2 regions of the Nocardioides sp. BGA-UO-ETr-FS32 genome follow, and region 1 is predicted to be linked to the other one. Evidence: predicted binding sites of a transcription regulator. Region 1 holds the regulator's gene; the other holds the start of a gene.

Region 1 (9,499 bases):
TGCTGCACCGCCGGGCCCGGGACGTCATGGCGAGCGGTCGCCCGGGCAGCCGGCGGCCATGACGTACGAGCCTGACGTCATGGCGAGCGGTCGCCAGGGCAGCCGGCGGCCATGACGTACGCCGACGTCAGTAGGGCGGCGCGTAGCCGAAGAGCTGGTAGTCGCGGGCGTACATCCGCGCGACGAGCTCGCGCAGCTCGTCGGAGACCTGCCGGTCGCGGCCGCCGGGGGCCGTCTGGTTCTTCGGCGCGGTCGGCACGGCGGGCGCCCCGATCCGCTCGCACACCTCGCCGAAGTCGCGGTCGAAGGTCTCGAGCCGGCCGACGAAGTCCACCCGGTTGAGGTCGATCATCCTGCTCTGCAGCGTCAGGTGCTGGTCGGTGCCGGGCACCGCGGACAGGTCGTGCCCGGCGGTCCACCGGGCGAACTCCTCGACCCGCTGCATCCGCTCGTGGGTGGCGGGGTCGAAGTCGTAGTAGTTGTGGTCCACGACCTTGTCGTGCCATGCCGAGACGAACCGGTCGAGCGGGTCGCGGACGAAGGCGAACGTGAAGTAGCCGGCGAAGCTCGCCAGCGGGTAGCGGATCCGCATGGCGTGGTCGACGTCCATGCTCACGCCGTGGGTCTCGCAGTGGTGGCGGATCGTGCGGGTCGCGACCTTGGCCACGCGGTACCAGACGAACCGGTGGCTGTGGCTGATGGTCAGGTTGTACGCCAGGGGGCTGAGCCACGCGGACTGCTCACCCGCCGCGACCAGCCGGTCGACCTCGGCCTGCGCCTCCGGGGTCAGCCGCCGCCGGTTGCCCGGACGCGTACGGAAGAGCAGCGGGTCGGGGTGAGGGTCGGGAGCGTCGTGGCCGGCGGATGACATCGGCGCGAGGCTACTACGGCAGCCGCGACCTGCCGTCGTACCCGCCTCGCGGCGCCCCCACACCGAAGAAGTCCGCCAGCGTCGGCGCCACGTCGATCGTCGCCGCCTGCATCGAGGAGGAGACCCCGGTCGGCACCCGCGGGTGACCTCCGGCCAGGAAGAACGGGATCGGCATCGTCGAGGGGTGGCCGTGGTTGCCGGGGATCGGGTTGGACCACTGGTCGGGGTCGCTGAAGCGCCAGCCGGCGCGGGCGTAGGCGATCACGTCTCCACTCAGCGGACCCGTGCGCAGTGACGGCGTGACCCGCGGGTCGTGGGCGGCCAGCACGCCCGGCACCGCCGAGGCGAGCGCGATCATCCGCGCCACCGCGGCGTCGAGCAGCGCGGGGTCACCGGTCCAGTAGAGGAGGTCGGCGCCGCCGTTGTCGGCGATCACCACCTGGCCGGCCAGCAGCGGGTCGGCCTCGAGCGCCGGCGTGAGGTGGATGAGCTGGTGCGGGAGCGACCAGTCCATCGAGTGGTCGGCGAGCACGGCGACGAGCGCGTGCTGCCACTGCCCGGACGACTTCAGGAGGTCGACGAAGCGGCCGACCTGCACGTCGGTGGCCGCCAGCGCGGCCTGCCGCGCAGCCTTCACGTCGAGGGGCCCGGTGAGGTCGGAGTGGCCCATCCGGTCGATGTCGCCGAGGTTGACGAAGACGAGGTGCGGGTCGTGCTCGCGCACCATCGCGAGCGCCGCCTCCATGGTGAAGGCGTCGGGCGCATGCCCGGAGACGGGCACGATCGGCGCCGGCTCCCACCGGTGCGTGGCGCGGCTGCCGAAGATGCCGTAGAGGTACTCCTTGCTGAGCACGGTGCCGGTCGTGAGGCCGGCGCGGCCGAGTCGCTCGATGACGGTGTCGACCCGGATGTCCTCGGGCCGGTCCATGTCGCGCACCTCGCCAGTGGTGCGGTCGAAGATCGAGTTGGCCGGTACGCCGCTGCGGTCGGGCCGCACGCCGCTCATCATCATCACGTGGTTGGGGATGGTCTCCATCACCGGCAGCGAGGTCGCCCGTGGGTGGTTCAGCCCGCCGTCGCGCAGGGCGCTGGTGCGGGGCATCAGGGTCGGCGTGATCTCGTCGGGACGGCACCCGTCGAGCACCAGCACGTACGCCCGCTCCCGCGTCGCCGCGCGGGCGGCGCCGGCCGCGCCGGGCAGGCTGGAGATCGCGACCCCGGCAGCGCCGGCGGCGAGCAGGGTACGGCGGCCGGTGCGGATCTCGCGGCGGCCGCGCTCGAAGGCGCCGCCGGACCTCTCAGGCGCGCACATCAGGCACCACCCACCGGCGCGCTGACGGCGTGGACCTTGTTGGTCCCCGACCGGGAGGCCCACGACGCGGTCCACGAGGAGCCGGCGTCGCGGTCGGCGCGGTCGCCGATGACGTACCAGTCCATCTGCACCCGCTCCGGCGTGACGTCGAGGACGGAGTAGCCGTGGTCGTCGAAGTTGAGGTACTTCACGTGGCGGTTGTTGGCCTGGATCACCGCCTCGACGGCGAGCGACGAGGTGCGCGGCGGGGTGCCGGTGATGTCCTTGAGGTTGTTGGACGTGACCGAGGTGCACACCAGCTCGACACCCGCGGAGTCGCCGAGCGGGTAGGTCGAGGCGTCGTAGGGCAGGTCGCACGCCCAGCCGGAGTGGATGTCGCCGGTCAGGAACACGACGTCGCGCAGACCCTGGTCGCGGATGTGGTCGAAGAGCTCGCGGCGGTCCTCGGTGTAGCCGTCCCACTGGTCGACGTTGTAGGGCGCACCGTCGCGCGGCAGCAGCCCGGCGACGTCGTTGACCGGGTCGACGAGGTCGTGGGGGAGCTGGGCGAAGGTGACCGGGGCGATCATCACGGGGTTGCCGACGAGCTTCCACTGCGGCCCCTCGCGCCGCAGCTTCTGCTTGAGCCAGTCCATCTGGGCGCGGCCGGTGATCGTCCGGCCGGAGCCGTCCGTAGGGCTCGGCACCGGGCTCGGCGCGGGCGTGCTGGCCTGCTGGTCGCGGTACGTGCGCAGGTCGAGCATGCTCAGCTCGGCGAGCGCGCCGAACCGCAGCGTGCGGAACAGGCGGGTGCCGTCACCGGTCGCAGCCGTGCCGGACATCCGAACCGGCATCCACTCGTCGTACGCCCGGTGTGCGGCGGCGCGACGGACGGCGTAGTCGCCCTCGTCGGGCTGGTGGTTCTCCGCGCCCTCGCGCCACGCGTCGTTGGTGACCTCGTGGTCGTCCCAGGTGACGATGAAGGGGTGCCGCGCGTGCAGGGCGCGCAGGTCGGGATCGGCCTTGTACTGGGCGTGGCGCTGGCGGTAGTCGGCCAGCCCCACCATCTCGCGCGCCGGCACGTGCGGGCGGATGTCGGTGTTGGCGCGGCCGTAGCCGTACTCGCCGGGGGCGTACTCGTAAAGGTAGTCGCCGAGGTGGATCACCGCGTCGAGGTCGTCGCGCGCGGCGAGATGACGGTAGGCGCTGAACCAGCCGGCCTGGAGGTTGGCGCACGACACGACGCCGAACCGCAGGCGGTCGGGGCTGGTGGTCACGGCCGGTGCGGTCCGCGTCCTGCCCACGGGGCTGGTGCGGCTGCCCTGGGCGAAACGGAAGAAGTACGCCGTCGCCGGCCGCAGCCGGGTCGCGTCGACCTTGACCGTGTGGTCGCGCGCCGCGCCGGTGGTGGTGCGTCCACGCCGCACGACGTCGCGGAAGCCCGCGTCGGTGGCCACCTCCCACGTCACGCTCACGTCCGGCCCGACCCCGGAGCCGGGGGTGGCCGCCGGCGTCGGGGTGACGCGGGTCCACAGCACGACCGCATCGGGTAGCGGGTCGCCCGAGGCGACTCCGTGCTGGAACGGCTCGTGCGCGGTCGCGCGGGCACTCGAGGTGGTGCCGGCCACGGTGGCGGCACCGGCGGCGGCGCCGGCACTGCCGGCGATCACGGCTCGTCGGGTGAGGTGTGGTGAGGGGGTCACGGGTGGTTCAACGACGCACCCGCGCGAAGATCACGCCCTGCTGCGAGTGTTCACCCGCCGTTCAGCTCACCCGAACGGGATGCGCCCCCGCAGCGACTCCGGGTCGGCCACCGGGTTCTGGCCGGTCTCCTTGATGACCTCGCGGGCCTTGTCGACGCTGTCCCAGACGTTCCAGAGGACGACCCCGCGGACCTGCCCGGACCTGAGGTAGTAGACGACGCCGGTGCCCATCTCGCCGTCCTTCCAGTCCTCGACCAGGTCGAGCGCGCTGCTGGTCTCGCCGACCGCCTCGTAGCCCGCATCCAGGATGTCGGACCAGAAGAACGGCGTGTAGTCGTACGCCGCGTCGGCGCCGGCCATCACCTTGCCGGCGTGCTCGCCGGACTTCTCGGCGTGGTCGACGTGCTCGACGCGGCGGCGGCCGAGGAGGGCGTCGGGGTAGGACGCGACGTCGCCCGCGGCGTACACGTCGGGGTCGCTGGTGCGGAGGCGGTCGTCGACCACGACGCCGTTGTCGACCTCGAGGCCCGCGGCCTCCGCGAGTCCGGTGCGCGGCAGCACGCCGACGCCGATCACCGCAGCGTCGGCGACGATGTGGGAGTCGTCGTCGAGGCGGATCCGTACGCCCCCGTCGTCCTCCTCGCCACCAGAGACCGAGCCGTGCACGATCGTCACGCCGCGGTCGGCGAGCTCCTTGGTGAGGTGGGCGGCCAGGGCGCGGGGGAACATCTGCTCCTGCACGTCCTCGAGGTCGAGGACGAGGGTGACGTCGATGCCGTTCTGCACCAGCGCCGAGGTGATCTCGGAGCCGATGTAGCCGCCGCCGACGACCGCGACGTGGCTGCCGTTCGCGGCGACCGCGCGCAGCCGCTCGTAGTCGGCGGCCGTGCGGTAGTAGATGACGCGGGGGCCGGGGGCGACGCCCAGCACGCGGGGCTCAGCGCCGGTGGCCAGCAGGAGCTTGCCGTAGCCGACGCTGCTGCCGTCGGCGAGGCGTACGGCGTGGGCGCCGCGGTCGATCGCGGTGACGGTCGTGTCGGTGAGGAGGTCGACGGCGTCGTCGTCCTCGAGGTCACCGGCGAGCGAGCTGCCCTCGAGCGTCGCGTCGTCCTTGAGCCAGAGGTCCTTGGTGAGCACCGGCCGGTAGACCGGCTTGTCGGGCTCGGAGCCGAGCACGCCGATCGAGCCGCTGGCGTCCTCGGCGCGGATGCCCTTGACGGCGCTGGCCGCGGCAACTCCCGCTCCGACGATGACGTAGTCGTAGGTCTTCTCGACGTCGCTCATCTGACCATCGTGTCCCGGGGGTGGGCACCGTTCAATGGCGGCCCACCCCTACGGTGCTCAGAGGCTGCGGAGCACCGCCGTCACGACGCCGAGGATCGTGGCGTTGTCGCCCGGGATCGGGTCGTAGGCGTCGTTGTGGGGGAGCAGCCAGACGTGGCCGTCCTTGCGCTGGAAGGTCTTGACCGTGGCCTCACCGTCGATCATCGCAGCGACGATCTGGCCGTTGGTGGCGGTCTGTTCCTGGCGGATCACGACGTAGTCGCCGTTGCAGATGGCGGCGTCGACCATCGAGTCACCGGAGACCTCGAGCAGGAACAGCGTGCCGTCGCCCACGAGCTGCTTGGGCAGCGGGAACACGTCGGTGACCTGCTCCTCGGCGAGGATCGGGCCACCGGCGGCGATGCGGCCGACGACCGGGATGTTGACCGCGGTGGGGGCGACGTCGCCGATGCCGGTCTCGTCGACGCTGGACTCCTCGCCGCTCGAGATGGAGCGGCGGGCGGCCATCACCTCGGGCAGGAACACCTCGAGGGCGCGGGGCCGGTTGGGGTCGCGCTTGATGAAGCCCTTGCCCTCGAGCACGCGCAGCTGGTGGGCCACGCTGGAGGACGAGGTGAGGCCGACGGCCTGGCCGATCTCGCGCATCGACGGCGGGTATCCCTTGGTCTCGAGCGAGTCCTTGATCGTGGCGAGCACGCGCTGCTGGCGCGGCGTCAGCCCGGTGGCGTCCGGGGGGCCGTCGGGCATCTCGATGACGTTCTTGTCGTCCTGCTTGGCCATGGCGTCCTCCACTGCGGGGTGCTCCCACCGTCCGCGCCGGGCGGGAGCCGTGCGCTCACCGTAGCCCTCCGGGAGCCGTGGGATCAAACACCTGTTCGAAGCCGCGTGTCGCTACTTTGTCGCTAGTGTCGGCGGATGCAGACCTCGTGCGTCGTCACCGGTGGAGCCCGCGGGATCGGGCGTGGGATCGCGGAGCTGATGGTCGCGCGCGGCCACGCCGTCGTGATCGGCGACCTCGACGGGTGGGCGGGCGCTGCGACGGCGGCGGAGATCGGCGCGGTCGCGGGCCTCGCGCAGGACGTACGCGATCCCGCCTCCCACGTCCTGGTCGCGGAGGAGGCGGCGCGCCACGGGGCGCTGACGTCGTGGTTCAACAACGCCGGCGTCGGCGACGACGGCGCCCTGACCTCGCTGTCGGAGAAGCAGGTCCGTCGCCTCGTGGAGGTCAACCTGCTCGGGACGACGTGGGGCACCCGCGCCGCGCTGGCGGCCTTCGGGCCGGCCGGGGGAGACGTCGTCAACGTCGCCTCGTTGTCCGGGCTCGGGCCGGTGCCTGGCTACAGCATGTACGCCGCGACGAAGGCCGCGGTCGTCTCGCTGTCGGCGTCGGTCAACGCCGAGGCGCCGCGCGGGGTCCGGGTCCACGCGCTGTGCCCCGACGGGGTGGACACCGCGATGCTGGCCGCGCAGGACCCGAACGGCCTCGGCTCGCAGCTGACCCACTCCGGCGGCCCGATCCTCGGCGTGGCCGAGGTCGCCCAGGCGGCCGTCGCGCTGGTGGGCTCGCGCCGCGTGGTGCGGACCCTGCCGGGCTGGCGCGGGGGAGTGGTACGCGGCGCCGCGCTCGCACCGGGCGTCACGCAGCACGCCGCGTCGCTGTTCGCGGCGCAGGGGCGCCGCGCGATGCGCCGCCGCGCCGCCCGCTGAGCGGTCTCCTCGATCGGGGTCAGGGCAGTCGCACCTGGCCGTGCTTCATCTTCCAGAGGAAGTACTTCTCGAAGCCGAGCTTCATCGCGTGCGCCTGCGGGCCGGGGATCAGCACGCCGTGCTTGCGCGGCGGCAGCATCTTGTCGGCGAGGATGATGACGCCGTTGTTGCCGGCGTCCATCACGCACACGGCGGGGATGTCGCCGAACGCCTTGTGCGCGTCGGGTGCCTCACCCTTGACCTGCGCGGCGATGTGCGACCGCTGCCGTGCGGAGGATGACCTCCTGGCCGGGGAACGGCGGGATCATCGCGTACCCGAAGTCGAGCGTGCGCGCGTCGGCCAGCACCAGCCGGCCTTCTTCAGCTGTAGCTGGTGTTGAAGAGGAACTCGTACGCCGCGCCGAAGCAGCCGGCGCCCTGGGTCGCGCCGGTTGCGGGTAGGTCCGTTGATCCCCTCCGGACCAAGCCCTTCAGGGGATCGAACATTTGTTCGTCACGGTGCTTGACCTGTTCGAACACGTGCTCTAGCGTCGTACACACGTTCGATCGAACGTCTGATCGACCTCCGGTGGCCCAGGCCACTGTCGGTGGGTCCGACTAGACATTCGCTCGACAGAGACATCCGGCTGAATCTTCCCCAGGAGGCCACCATGAGCACCCTCAGCCTTGCCCCCGCTTTCGCTCCCGTCCCCGTACGCCGCGGCTCGACCGTGCGGCTGACCCGACGCGGGCGGCTCGTGGTCTTCCTGACTTCGCTGTTCCTCGTGCTCGCCGCGGCCTTCATGCTCGCCGGCGGCGCCGTCGGCACCGACGAGGCCGGCCAGCCCGCCCCGACCGAGATCGTCCAGGTCGCACCCGGCGACACCCTGTGGGGGATCGCCAGCGAGATCGCGACCGACGGCGACGTCCGCTCCATGATGAACGAGATCGAGCGGCTCAACGCCCTCGAGTCCGCCGGCCTTGCCGCCGGCCAGAAGCTCCGCGTCCCTGTCGTCTCCGACTGACGCGCGAGGCCTCCATCAGCCGCTTCGACCCCGGCTGGTGGAACCAAGGGGAAGACCGAGGGGCGGGCCTGTGGGCCCGCCCCTCGGCGCATTTCAGTTTCGGTGGTCGCGCCTTCGACGGTCGGGTAGCCCGCCTTCGATGGTCGCGTAGGCCGTGAAGCGGTGCCCTGAGTGCCGGTGAGGGACGAGCCGGCGTATCTTCTCGGGCGCCGGGTTGTCCACAGGCTTTGCCATGGGTCTGGTTCAGAACGCACCCGAATGGGTAGTTTCACCCGTGCTGACGTTGTTCTCGGGAAGGCACTTCATGCACGTACGCCGCGCACTCGCGCTCACCCTCACGGTCCCCGTCCTCTTGGCCGGGTGCTCCGACGCCCCGGAGCCCACTCCGAAGATCCCGGAGTCGACGAGCTCGTCCCCGACGCCCAGCCCGACGGAGTCGGAGGAGCCGGAAGCGGAGAGTCCGGAGGAGTTCATCCGGCGCTGGGTCGAGGCAAACACTCACATGCAGAACTCCGGTGAGGTCCAAGAGTATTCAGCGCTGTCCAGCAAATGTCGTCCGTGCCTGCAGACCGCCAAACGAGTCGAGCAGATCTACGCCAACGGGGGTTTCGTCAAGACCGACGGCTGGATCCTAGGGAAGGTCATCGATCGCTCTGGCGCGACAGGCAATCCCGTTCTAGACCTGGAGATCGAGTCCTCGCCCACGACATTCAAGGAGCGAGTGGATGCTGAGACTCAGAAGCTGCCAGGTGGCGACATCGTGATGCGGGTTCGGCTCACTCCTTCTGCTCCATGGCAGGTGGTTCGCCTCACTCAGGTGCCGTCTTGAGTGGCGCCGGACGCGCATCCCGTAGCTGCCTCTTGGTGCTCGCGGTGCTGTTTGGTCTAGTTGCATCGACTTCGAGCGCAGCTCAAGCGGAGGTTGTCGAACGGTGCTATGAGGTGGTCGATCTCAACGTGGTTGAGGTCAAGTGCGAGTACTCGGCCAAGTCCATCCGTGCGGCGCAGTTCGCTGAACCAGGTGCTGTCTGGAAGGTGTACCAACTCTGCAAGGACGGGACCTCCGGTGGCGTCGAAGCGTGCTCAAATCCGCGGGCCTGCACGATAGGGGGGCGGATCGGAACTCTCTATGCGGTCTTCAAGGACGGCGTTCGAGAAGGCATCGCGTGCCTGACCGCTGGCGAAGCCGGAGACATTGAGGCGCCACCAATCCGAGAACTGGTGATTGCTCAGTTCCGTGAGCTCGATTGGAATCCATCAACGGTCGTGGTTCAGCCCCCTGGGGGAAAGACACTGGTCAATCTGGATACGAACTTCTACACGAGTAACAGCCGCGAGCAGAACATCGAGGTTCGGCTAATGGGGCGGAATGTCATCGTGACCGCCCACCCGATTGCCTACCGGTGGAACTTCGGCGACGGCACGTCCACGACCACGACAAACCCGGGGGCGCCGTACCCGAACCTCGACGTCGCTCATGTCTACGAGCAGGTCGACGAGGTCGTCGTCAGCGTTGACACGCAGTACGGAGACGCGAGCTTCACGGTCAACGGCGGCCCGCCCGAATCGATCCCGTCGACCCTCTGGGTCGCCGGCGCGGCTCAGGACCTCGAGATCCTCGAGGCGCTACCGCAGCTCG
Region 2 (9,499 bases), on a different contig from region 1:
CGTCGGGCTGCGGCTCCGGCTGGTCCCCAAGGACATGGTCCGCATGATCACGGGCACGCTCGAGGGGGCAGGTGACGAGCAGATCCGGTGCGGGCAGGTGCGTGGCGACGCGCGGCGGCTGCGTACGACGTGCCGGTCGGTGGACGAGACGGGCCACGACCGGATCTCCATGGGCATCGCGCTGGCCTTCCGCGAGGTGGTGTCCACCTCGATCGTCGCCCACACCGCCGGCCCCGACGAGGGGTTGCACACCCACCAGGTCAGCGGCGCGGCCAGGAAGATCGCCGACAGCATGCGGGCTGGCGGCGAGGTGGTCTGAGCCGGTCGACCCCGCCCCCAACCGTTCGCCAACCAGTCCGACCTAGGTTCGGCACCAGGAGTGACCCACCTCACACTGGAGCGGCCAGATGACGAAGATCGAACTCACCGTCGACGGGGCTGCGGTCTCCGACGACGTCGAGCCCCGGATGCTGCTCGTGCAGTACCTGCGCGAGAAGCTCGGCAAGACCGGAACCGTGATCGGGTGCGACACCTCGAACTGCGGCGCCTGCACCGTCCACCTCGACGGCACGAGCGTGAAGTCGTGCAACGTGCTCGCCGTGCAGGCCAACGGGCGCACCGTGACCACGATCGAGGGGCTCGCCGACGCCGCCGAGGGTGAGCTGCACCCCGTCCAGGAGGCGTTCCGCGAGTGCCACGGCCTGCAGTGCGGCTTCTGCACCCCGGGGATGATCATGCAGGCCGTCGACCTGCTCGCCGAGAACCCGGACCCGACCGAGGAGGAGGTGCGGCTCGGCATGGAGGGCAACCTCTGCCGCTGCACCGGCTATCACAACATCGTGAAGAGCGTGCTCCACGCAGCTGAAGGAGCCAAGGCATGACCGCCACCCAGGACCGTCCCGCCGCGGAGATCGGCAAGGACCGGCGCCGCAAGGAGGACCAGCGGCTGATCACCGGTCGTACGCGCTGGACCGACAACATCACCCTGCCCGGCATGCTGCACCTGGCCATGGTGCGCAGCCCCTTCGCCCACGCCACCATCACCTCGGTCGACGTCGAGGCCGCCAAGGCCTCCCCCAACGTGGTCGCCGTGCTGAGCGGCAAGGACTTCGGCGACGAGCTCGGCGTGTGCATCAACGCCTGGCCGATCACGCCGGACCAGAAGACCCCGACCCACTCGCCGATGCCGTCCGACCGCGTGGCCTTCGCCGGTGAGGTCGTCGCCGTGGTCGTGGCGCGCAGCGCAGCCGAGGCGCGTGACGCCGCCGAGCTCGTCGACGTCGAGTACGAGGAGCTGCCCGCCGTCGTCGGCATCAAGAACGCCCTCGAGGACCAGGTCCTCGCGCACCCCGACCTCGGCACCAACAAGTCGGCCCTGTGGGTCTTCGACTCCAGCGACGCCGGCACCGGCGGCGACGTCGAGGCCGCGATCGAGGAGGCCCGCGCCAACGGCATCGTCATCGAGCGGGAGTACCGCCAGCAGCGGCTCATCCCCGCGTTCATGGAGCCGCGCAGCGTCGTGGTGGACCCCACCGGCAAGCAGATCACGATGTGGTCCGCGACCCAGATCCCGCACATCCTGAGGTTCGCCCTGGCGGCGACCACCGGCGTGCCCGAGTCCAAGATCCGGGTCATCGCGCCTGACGTCGGTGGTGGCTTCGGCGGCAAGCTCCAGACGACCCCGGAGGAGTGGATCGCCTGGGCCGTCGCGCGCCGGCTCTCCAAGCCGGTGAAGTACACCGAGACCCGCAGCGAGAGCCTGCTGGCGGCCCACCACGGCCGCGACCAGGTGCAGACGCTGACCCTCGCGGCCGACAAGGAGGGCAAGGTCACCGGCTTCAAGGTGCACCTCGACGCCGACCTGGGCGCCTACATCGCGATCGTCGGCGGCGGTGTCCCCGTCCTCGGCGCCTTCATGTTCAACGCGATCTACAAGTTCCCCTCCTACCGCTTCGAGTGCCAGACCGTGCTCACCAACACGACCTTCACCGACGCCTACCGTGGTGCCGGGCGTCCCGAGGCGACGTACGCCATCGAGCGGCTGATGGACGAGCTGGCCGCCGAGGTGGGGGTGGACCCGCTCGAGATCCGTGAGCGCAACTGGATCACGCACGAGGAGTTCCCGTTCACGACCGTCGCCGGGCTCGAGTACGACACCGGCAACTACGAGGCCGCCACGGCCAAGGCCAAGGAGTCCTTCGGCTACGACGCGCTGCGCGCCGAGCAGAAGGAGCGCCGCGAGCGTGGCGACCGCGTCCAGCTGGGCATCGGCGTCTCGACCTTCACCGAGATGTGCGGCCTCGCGCCGAGCCGGGTGCTCGGCAGCCTCGACTACGGCGCAGGCGGCTGGGAGCACGCGAGCGTACGGATGCTGGCCACCGGCAAGGTCGAGATCGTCACCGGCGCCAGCGCGCACGGCCAGGGCCACGAGACGGCGTTCAGCCAGATCGTCGCCGACCGGCTCGGGGTGCCGTTCGAGGACGTCGAGGTGCTGCACGGCGACACCCAGATCGCGCACAAGGGCCTCGACACCTACGGCTCGCGGTCACTGGTGGTCGGCGGCGAGGCGCTCGTCCGCGCGGTCGACAAGGTGATCGAGAAGGCCAAGCACCTCGCCGCGCACCTGCTCGAGGCCAACGCCGACGACCTCGACTACACCGCCGGGCGGTTCAGCGTCCGCGGCACCGACCAGGGCGTGACCATCCAGGAGCTCTCCACCGCGGCGTTCGCGGCGCACAACTATCCCGAGGACATGGAGCCCAGCCTCGATGCCGACGCGACGTACGACCCCGTCAACTTCAACTACCCCCACGGCACGCACCTGTGCGCGATGGAGGTCGACACCGAGACCGGTGCGGTGAAGATGCGGAAGTACACCTGCTGCGACGACATCGGGGTCATCATCAACCCGCTGATCGTGGCTGGTCAGGTCCACGGCGGACTGGTGCAGGGCATCGCGCAGGCGCTGTGGGAGGAGGCCGTGCACGACGAGGCCGGCACGCTCGTGAGCGGGTCGTTCGTCGACTACCTGCTCCCGACGTCGGCCGACACGATCTCCTTCGACGTCGTGCACACCGACGAGCCGAGCGTGTGCACGACCAACACGCTGGGCACCAAGGGCGTCGGCGAGGCCGGCACCATCGCCTCGACGCCGGCGGTCGTCAACGCCGTCGTCGACGCCGTACGCCACCTCGGCGTCCACGACATCCAGATGCCCTGCACGCCCGAGCGCGTGTGGCGGGCGATCCACGCGGGCGACGGTGACGCACCGACCCCGGAGACGGCGATGCCGCACTTCGAGGAAGGCGCCCTCAACCAGGACGAAGGAGCAGGCCAGTGATCCCGGTGAAGTTCGACTACCTCGCACCCACGTCGGTCGAGGAGGCCATCTCGGCGCTCGGCCAGCACGGCGACGACGCGAAGATCCTCGCCGGCGGGCAGAGCCTGCTGCCGGTGCTGCGGATGCGCCTCAACGCCCCCGAGGTCGTCATCGACCTCGGCGGCATCTCCTCGCTGCGGGGCATCCGCGACGACGGCGACGCCATCGTGATCGGCGCGATGACCACCCACCACGACGTGCGCGACGACGGTCTCGTCAAGGAGCACGCGCTGCTGCTCTCCAAGGCGGCGGCCGAGGTGGCCGACTCGCAGATCCGGCACCGCGGCACGTTCGGCGGGGCGCTCGCCCACGCCGACCCCGCGGGCGACCTCGGTGCACCCGCGCTCGCGCTCGGCGCCCAGTTCGTGATCGCCGGGCCCGGCGGGGCGCGTACGGTCGAGGCGTCCGACTTCTTCGTCGACCTCTTCGAGACCGCGATCGGCGACGACGAGATCCTCACCGAGGTGCGCATCCCCAAGCACACCGGCTGGGGCGCCCACTACGAGAAGTTCGTCCGCGTCGCGCACCAGTGGCCGATCGTGGCCGTCGCCGCCACCGTGAAGGGCTCGATCGACGAGGCGCGCATCGGTCTGACCAACATGGGCTCGACGCCCCTGCGGGCCACCGCCAGCGAGCAGGCATTGGCCGGCGCCAGCGCGACCGAGGACGGCGTACGCGCCGCCGCGGACCTCGCCGCCGACGGCACCAACCCGCCCTCGGACCTCAACGGCGCGGCCGACTACCGGCAGCACCTCGCCCGGGTCCTCACCGGACGGGCCGTCCTCAAGGCCGCGGGGGTGTAGGGGTGGAGCTGAACCACCGGTTCACCGTCCCGATCGGCGTCGAGGAGACCTGGGCGCACTTCAACGACATCGCCTCGGTGGCCGAGTGCTTCCCGGGCGCGCAGGTCACCGAGGCCGACGAGAGCTCCTTCTCGGGGTCGGTCAAGGTCAAGCTCGGGCCGATCGCGCTGCAGTACAACGGGAGCGGCACCTTCGTGGAGAAGGACGCCGAGGCCCACCGGTTCGTCGTCGACGCCAAGGGCAAGGACAAGCGCGGCAACGGTACGGCCGGGGCGAAGGTGACCGTGTCGATGAGCGACGCGGGCGGCTCGACGGACGTGGCGGTGGAGACCGACCTCGCCATCACCGGCAAGCCCGCACAGTTCGGGCGCGGGGTGATGCAGGACGTCTCGGACAAGCTGCTGGGTCAGTTCGTGGCGTGCCTCGAGCAGCGGCTCACGGCGCCTGAGCCCGAACCGGCACCCGCGCCGCCGACCGAGCCTGCCGCTGAGGCGACTGCGCCGGCGGCCGCGGCCGCGCCGCCGCCTCCTCCGGCACCACCCCCGCCCCGGCCCGTACGGGAGCCCGAGGCGCTCGACCTCGGCAGCGCCGTGCTGCCGGTGATCCTCAAGTCCTACTGGAAGCAGGCTCTGGCCGCGATCGTGGTGCTCGTCGTCGTGCGGAGGCTGCTCAGAAGACGTTGAGCGGGCGGAACTGGACGGAGATGCGCGGCCCTGCGTGAGCCACCTTGGGCACGGCGTGCTCCCAGGTGCGCTGGCACGAGCCTCCCATCACGACGAGGTCGCCGTGCCCCATCGTCAGCGCGATCGACGACCCGCCGCCCCGGGGCCGCAGCAGCAGCCGGCGCGGGTCGCCGACGCTGACGATCGCGACCATCGTGTCGGCGGTGCGGCCGCGGCCGATCGTGTCGCCGTGCCAGGCGACCGAGTCGCGACCGTCGCGGTAGAAGCAGCAGCCGGCCGTCACGAACGGCTCGCCCAGCTCGGGCCGGTAGTGCCGGCTCAGTGCCGTACGTGCCTCGTCCAGTGCGGGATGGGGGAGCGGGGCACCAGCGAGGTAGGTGTGGACCAGGCGGGGGACGTCGACCACCGAGTCGTACATCTCGCGTCGCTCGGCGCGCCACGGCACCTCCTCGACGAGTGCGGAAAACACGGCGTCGGGGTCCGCCAGCCAGCTGCGCTGGACGTCGACCCACGCTCCGCGGGTCAGCAGGCGACGCTCAGGTGACAGCGCCACGGAATCCGCGGTGTGGTCGGCGAAGAGGGACGTCTGGTAGTCCACGACGGCAGCGTACCAGCCGAGTCGAACAGACGTTCGACCCCCTCGGGATGTCGAGGGTTTATCGAAGGAACCGTCAAATTGGAGACACCCGTCCAGACCAGTCCTAGCCTGACTGCTATGGATCCGGTCGACGTCGTCGTCCCGCGACAGCGGGCGCTGAAGCACGTCCAGGTCCGCGAGCACGTCCGCAGCCTCATCGAGGCGCAGCCGCCGGGCTCCGCGGCACCGTCCGAGCGCGAGCTCGTGGCTCGTTTCGGCGTGGCGCGGATGACCGTACGACAGGCGCTCGACGCGCTCGTCGCCGAGGGCCTCCTCGAGCGGATCCCCGGCCGCGGCACCTTCGTCGCACAGCCGCCCAAGAACGCCGGACGCCTGACCTCCTTCACCGAGGAGATGCGCCGCCGCGGGATGCTGCCGGAGTCGCAGACGCTGCTCGCCCGCGTCGAGCAGGCCGGCCCGGGCGTGGCCCGGGCGCTCGACATCTCACCGGGCGACCCGGTCCTGCACTGGCGGCGGCTGCGCCGTGCCGACGCGGCCATCGTCTGCGTCGAGGACGCCTACCTCAACGAGGTGCTGCTGCCGGGCTTCCTGCAACACGGCACGCCCACGAGCCTCTACGAGGCCCTCGGTGCGCGCGGCCTGCGCCCGACCGAGGTCGAGGACTCCATCAGCGCCGACCGTGCCAGCGCGGACGAGGCGGCGATCCTCGAGATCGCCGAGGGCGACCCGGTCCTGCGCCACGCCCGTCGTGCCGTGTCGGAGGGGCGCATCGTCGAGGTGTCGCGCACCTGCTACCGCCACGACCGTTTCACCGTCTACCTCCAGCTCAACGACCGCTGACGCGTCACCCGCGGCGCAGCTCGGCGAGCTCGCGCTCGAGGTTGGCCCGCGCCGCCGCCTCCCACAGCTCGCGCGCCTGCGAGGTGTGGAACAGGTGCGGCTTCGCCGCGAGGTCCGAGAGCACGGCCGCCCGGCCGGCGCGGAAGTCCGCGTCGCCCACGTGCGCGAAGTCGGCCCGCACGCCCGCGACGTAGGCGTCGTACCGCTCGCGCGGCGCAGCGAGGATCGCGAGGTCGGCGTCGCTGAGCGCGCAACCCGCGGGGTCGTCGTCGTCCGGGCGGTGGTGGACGGTCATCCGCACCAGCCGCGCCGCCTCGGCTGCGTACGCCGCGGGCAGGGTCCGTTCGGCCCAGCGGGCGGAGCGCTCCTCGTCGTCCTCGGCCCCCTCGTAGACCGCGTCGTGGAACCAGGCGGCGAGCGCGACGGCGGTCCGGTCGAACCCGGCGCCCGCGGCGGCCAGCCGGTCGAGCCGCTCGAGGACCTCCTCGAGGTGCAGCAGGTCGTGGTAGCCGGGACGGTCCCAGGCGGCGAGCAGCTCCTCGCGCAGGTCGTGGTGGTCGGGGAGCGGCCACCGCCCGGCGAGCGTCATCGGGGCGGGGGTCACCCGCGGGCGTCCTGGAGCTCGCGCGCCTGCGCGTGCCCGGACGCCATCGCCCACCGGATGGCGCCGGTCGACACCTTCCCGAGCGCGCGGCCGACGACCCGGTCCAGCGCCTCGTCGAGCACGGGCGGATGGGGCAGACCCAGCTCGCGGCGTTGCCACTCGGGCGTCAGCGACACGGCGGCACCGACGAGGGCGAGGTACGCCGGGCGCGCGGCGACCGGCAGGTCGGGATGCCAGACGAGGAACGAGATGGCGTCGCGCGCGGCGGGGGTCCCGGCGAGCTCGGGCCGGTAGGCGTCGAGCGTCGCGCGGAGGCCGGCCTCGGTCGTGGGCGGGTCCGTCACGCCGAGCAGGGCCGCGACGTGCGCGGTCTGGGCGACGTACTCGTCGCGCTCCGCCCCCACGAGCGGCTCGTGCCCGAACCGGTCGTGCGCCAGCAGGAAGCTGTCGACCTCGGCGACGTGCACCCAACCGAGGAGGTGCGGGTCCGAGGCGGCGTACGGGGTGCCGTCGGGCATCGTGCCGGTCACCGACTCGTGGGCGCGCTGGACGGCGCGGATGACCTGGAGGGCGTCGCGCTCGGCCCCGAACGTGGTCATCGCGATGTAGGTGGAGACCTGCGCCAGGCGTCCCCACATGTCGCCGCGGTAGCCGGAGTGGTCCGCCACGCCCTGCATCGCCGCCGGGTGCAGCGACTGCAGCATGATCGCGCGGATGCCGCCGACGAACATCGAGGCGTCGCCGTGCACGCGGGTGATCGGGGAGTCGGGCGCGAACCACCGCGGGCCCGGGGTGCCGTGCACGCGCTCGCGGTTGCGCGGGCCGTCGGGGCCGGCGACCTTGCGGAACAGCTCGGCGCCGAGGCGTTCGCGGAGGGTCACGACGTCGAGAGTAGCGACGGCCCCCAACGCCCCGGTCCGGCTTTGACTTCGAGTACTCGAAGTTCCTAGCGTCGAGGTCGTGACCGCCTACGCCGAGCCCCGCAGCTACACCATCCGGGAGACCGCAGCCCTCACCGGGCTGCCGGCCAGCACGCTGCGCTACTACGAGCAGGTCGGGGTCATCCCCCCGATCAGCCGCGGCGCGAGCAGCGGACACCGCGTCTACGGCGAGGACGACCTCGACCAGCTGATGGCGGTCTCCTGCCTGGCCGCGACCGGGATGGGGCTCGACGACATGCGCCACTACATGGCCAACGCCAGGCGTGGTGCCGCTGCCGCGGCCGAGCAGCGCGAGCTGCTCGAGCTGCAGCAGCAGCACCTCAGGGTCGAGGCGGAGCGGCTGGTCCTGCGCCAGCGCTACGTCGACCTGAAGATCGGCTACTGGCAGGCCGTGGAGGACGGCGACGCCGCCCGGAGCGAGGACATCGCGTCCCGGGCGCGTGACCTCGCCGAGGAGCTGCGCGCGGTCACCGACCACTAGTCGGCACCCGCCGACGTACGCCCCGGGGCAGCCCCGGGGCATCCCCACAGAGCACCCCAGAGACCAAGGAGACACCCCCATGCGCGTGAACGCCTACGCCGCACCCGCAGCCGGTGAGCCGCTGGCCCCGACGACCATCGAGCGCCGCGAGGTCGGCGCCGACGACGTGCTGATCGCCATCGAGTACGCCGGCATCTGCCACTCCGACATCCACACCGTCAACGGCGACTGGGGCCCGCAGCCCTTCCCGCTCGTCCCGGGTCACGAGATCGTCGGCACCGTCACCGAGGTCGGCGCCGACGTCACCCGCCACCGCGTCGGCGACCGGGTCGGCGTCGGCTGCATGGTCAACTCGTGCGGCACGTGCGACAACTGCCGCAACGGCGACGAGCAGTACTGCCGCGAGGGCATGGTCGGCACGTACGCCGCCACCGACCGCGACGGCACCATCACCCAGGGCGGCTACTCCACCCACGTCGTGGTCGACGCCGACTACGTCCTCTCGATCCCCGAGGGCCTCGACCCCGCGGCCGCCACGCCGCTGCTGTGCGCCGGCATCACGACGTACTCGCCGCTCAAGCACTGGCAGGCCGGGCCCGGCAAGAAGGTCGCCGTCGTCGGCCTCGGCGGGCTGGGGCACATGGCCGTCAAGATCGCTCACGCCATGGGTGCCGAGGTCACGGTGCTGTCGCAGTCGCTGAAGAAGCAGGAGGACGGCCTCCGCCTGGGCGCCGACCACTACTTCGCCACCAGCGACCCCGACACCTTCGAGGCGCTCGCGAGCTCCTTCGACCTGATCATCAACACCGTCAGCGCGAAGATCGACGTCAGCGCCTACCTCGGCCTGCTCGCCGTCAACGGCGCGATGGTCAACGTGGGCGCCCCCGCCGAGCCGCTGAGCCTCAACGTGTTCTCGCTGCTCAGCAACCGCCGCACCTTCGCCGGCTCGATGATCGGTGGCATCGCCGAGACCCAGGAGATGCTCGACTTCTGCGCCGAGCACGGCATCGGCTCCGAGGTCGAGGTCATCGCCGCCGACCAGGTCAACGAGGCGTACGAGCGCGTGCTCGCCTCCGACGTGCGCTACCGGTTCGTGATCGACAGCAGCACGCTCGCCTGACCCGCGGTGGTCGTCACGCCGGGGCCCGGTCGGATGTTGTACGCCGCCGG

The links. Region 1 encodes LexA, which represses DNA repair genes until DNA is damaged. Its sites were predicted from a motif close to TCGAACANNTGTTCGA; they were not measured.
Region 2: the regulator LexA is predicted to act here: its motif matches at 5,485-5,500, upstream of AC57BS_RS14450 (alpha-ketoglutarate-dependent dioxygenase AlkB).

The regions. Positions count from the first base shown of each region.
Region 1 is NZ_JCAQOX010000014.1:316,892-326,390, forward strand. Features, by position in the region: gene AC57BS_RS11385 (sulfotransferase family 2 domain-containing protein) at 128-871, opposite strand; gene AC57BS_RS11390 (alkaline phosphatase family protein) at 885-2,183, opposite strand; gene AC57BS_RS11395 (alkaline phosphatase D family protein) at 2,183-3,865, opposite strand; gene AC57BS_RS11400 (NAD(P)/FAD-dependent oxidoreductase) at 3,932-5,149, opposite strand; gene lexA (transcriptional repressor LexA) at 5,207-5,929, opposite strand; gene AC57BS_RS11410 (SDR family NAD(P)-dependent oxidoreductase) at 6,065-6,856, shown strand; gene AC57BS_RS11415 (hypothetical protein) at 6,876-7,046, opposite strand; gene AC57BS_RS11420 (hypothetical protein) at 7,217-7,375, opposite strand; gene AC57BS_RS11425 (LysM peptidoglycan-binding domain-containing protein) at 7,507-7,860, shown strand; gene AC57BS_RS11430 (hypothetical protein) at 8,135-8,689, shown strand; gene AC57BS_RS11435 (PKD domain-containing protein) at 8,725-9,499, shown strand, end outside.
Region 2 is NZ_JCAQOX010000015.1:189,822-199,320, forward strand. Features, by position in the region: gene AC57BS_RS14425 (hypothetical protein) at 1-319, shown strand, start outside; gene AC57BS_RS14430 ((2Fe-2S)-binding protein) at 408-881, shown strand; gene AC57BS_RS14435 (xanthine dehydrogenase family protein molybdopterin-binding subunit) at 878-3,340, shown strand; gene AC57BS_RS14440 (FAD binding domain-containing protein) at 3,337-4,182, shown strand; gene AC57BS_RS14445 (SRPBCC family protein) at 4,185-4,865, shown strand; gene AC57BS_RS14450 (alpha-ketoglutarate-dependent dioxygenase AlkB) at 4,852-5,463, opposite strand; gene AC57BS_RS14455 (GntR family transcriptional regulator) at 5,581-6,303, shown strand; gene AC57BS_RS14460 (HD domain-containing protein) at 6,308-6,907, opposite strand; gene AC57BS_RS14465 (oxygenase MpaB family protein) at 6,904-7,788, opposite strand; gene AC57BS_RS14470 (MerR family transcriptional regulator) at 7,868-8,329, shown strand; gene AC57BS_RS14475 (NAD(P)-dependent alcohol dehydrogenase) at 8,409-9,449, shown strand.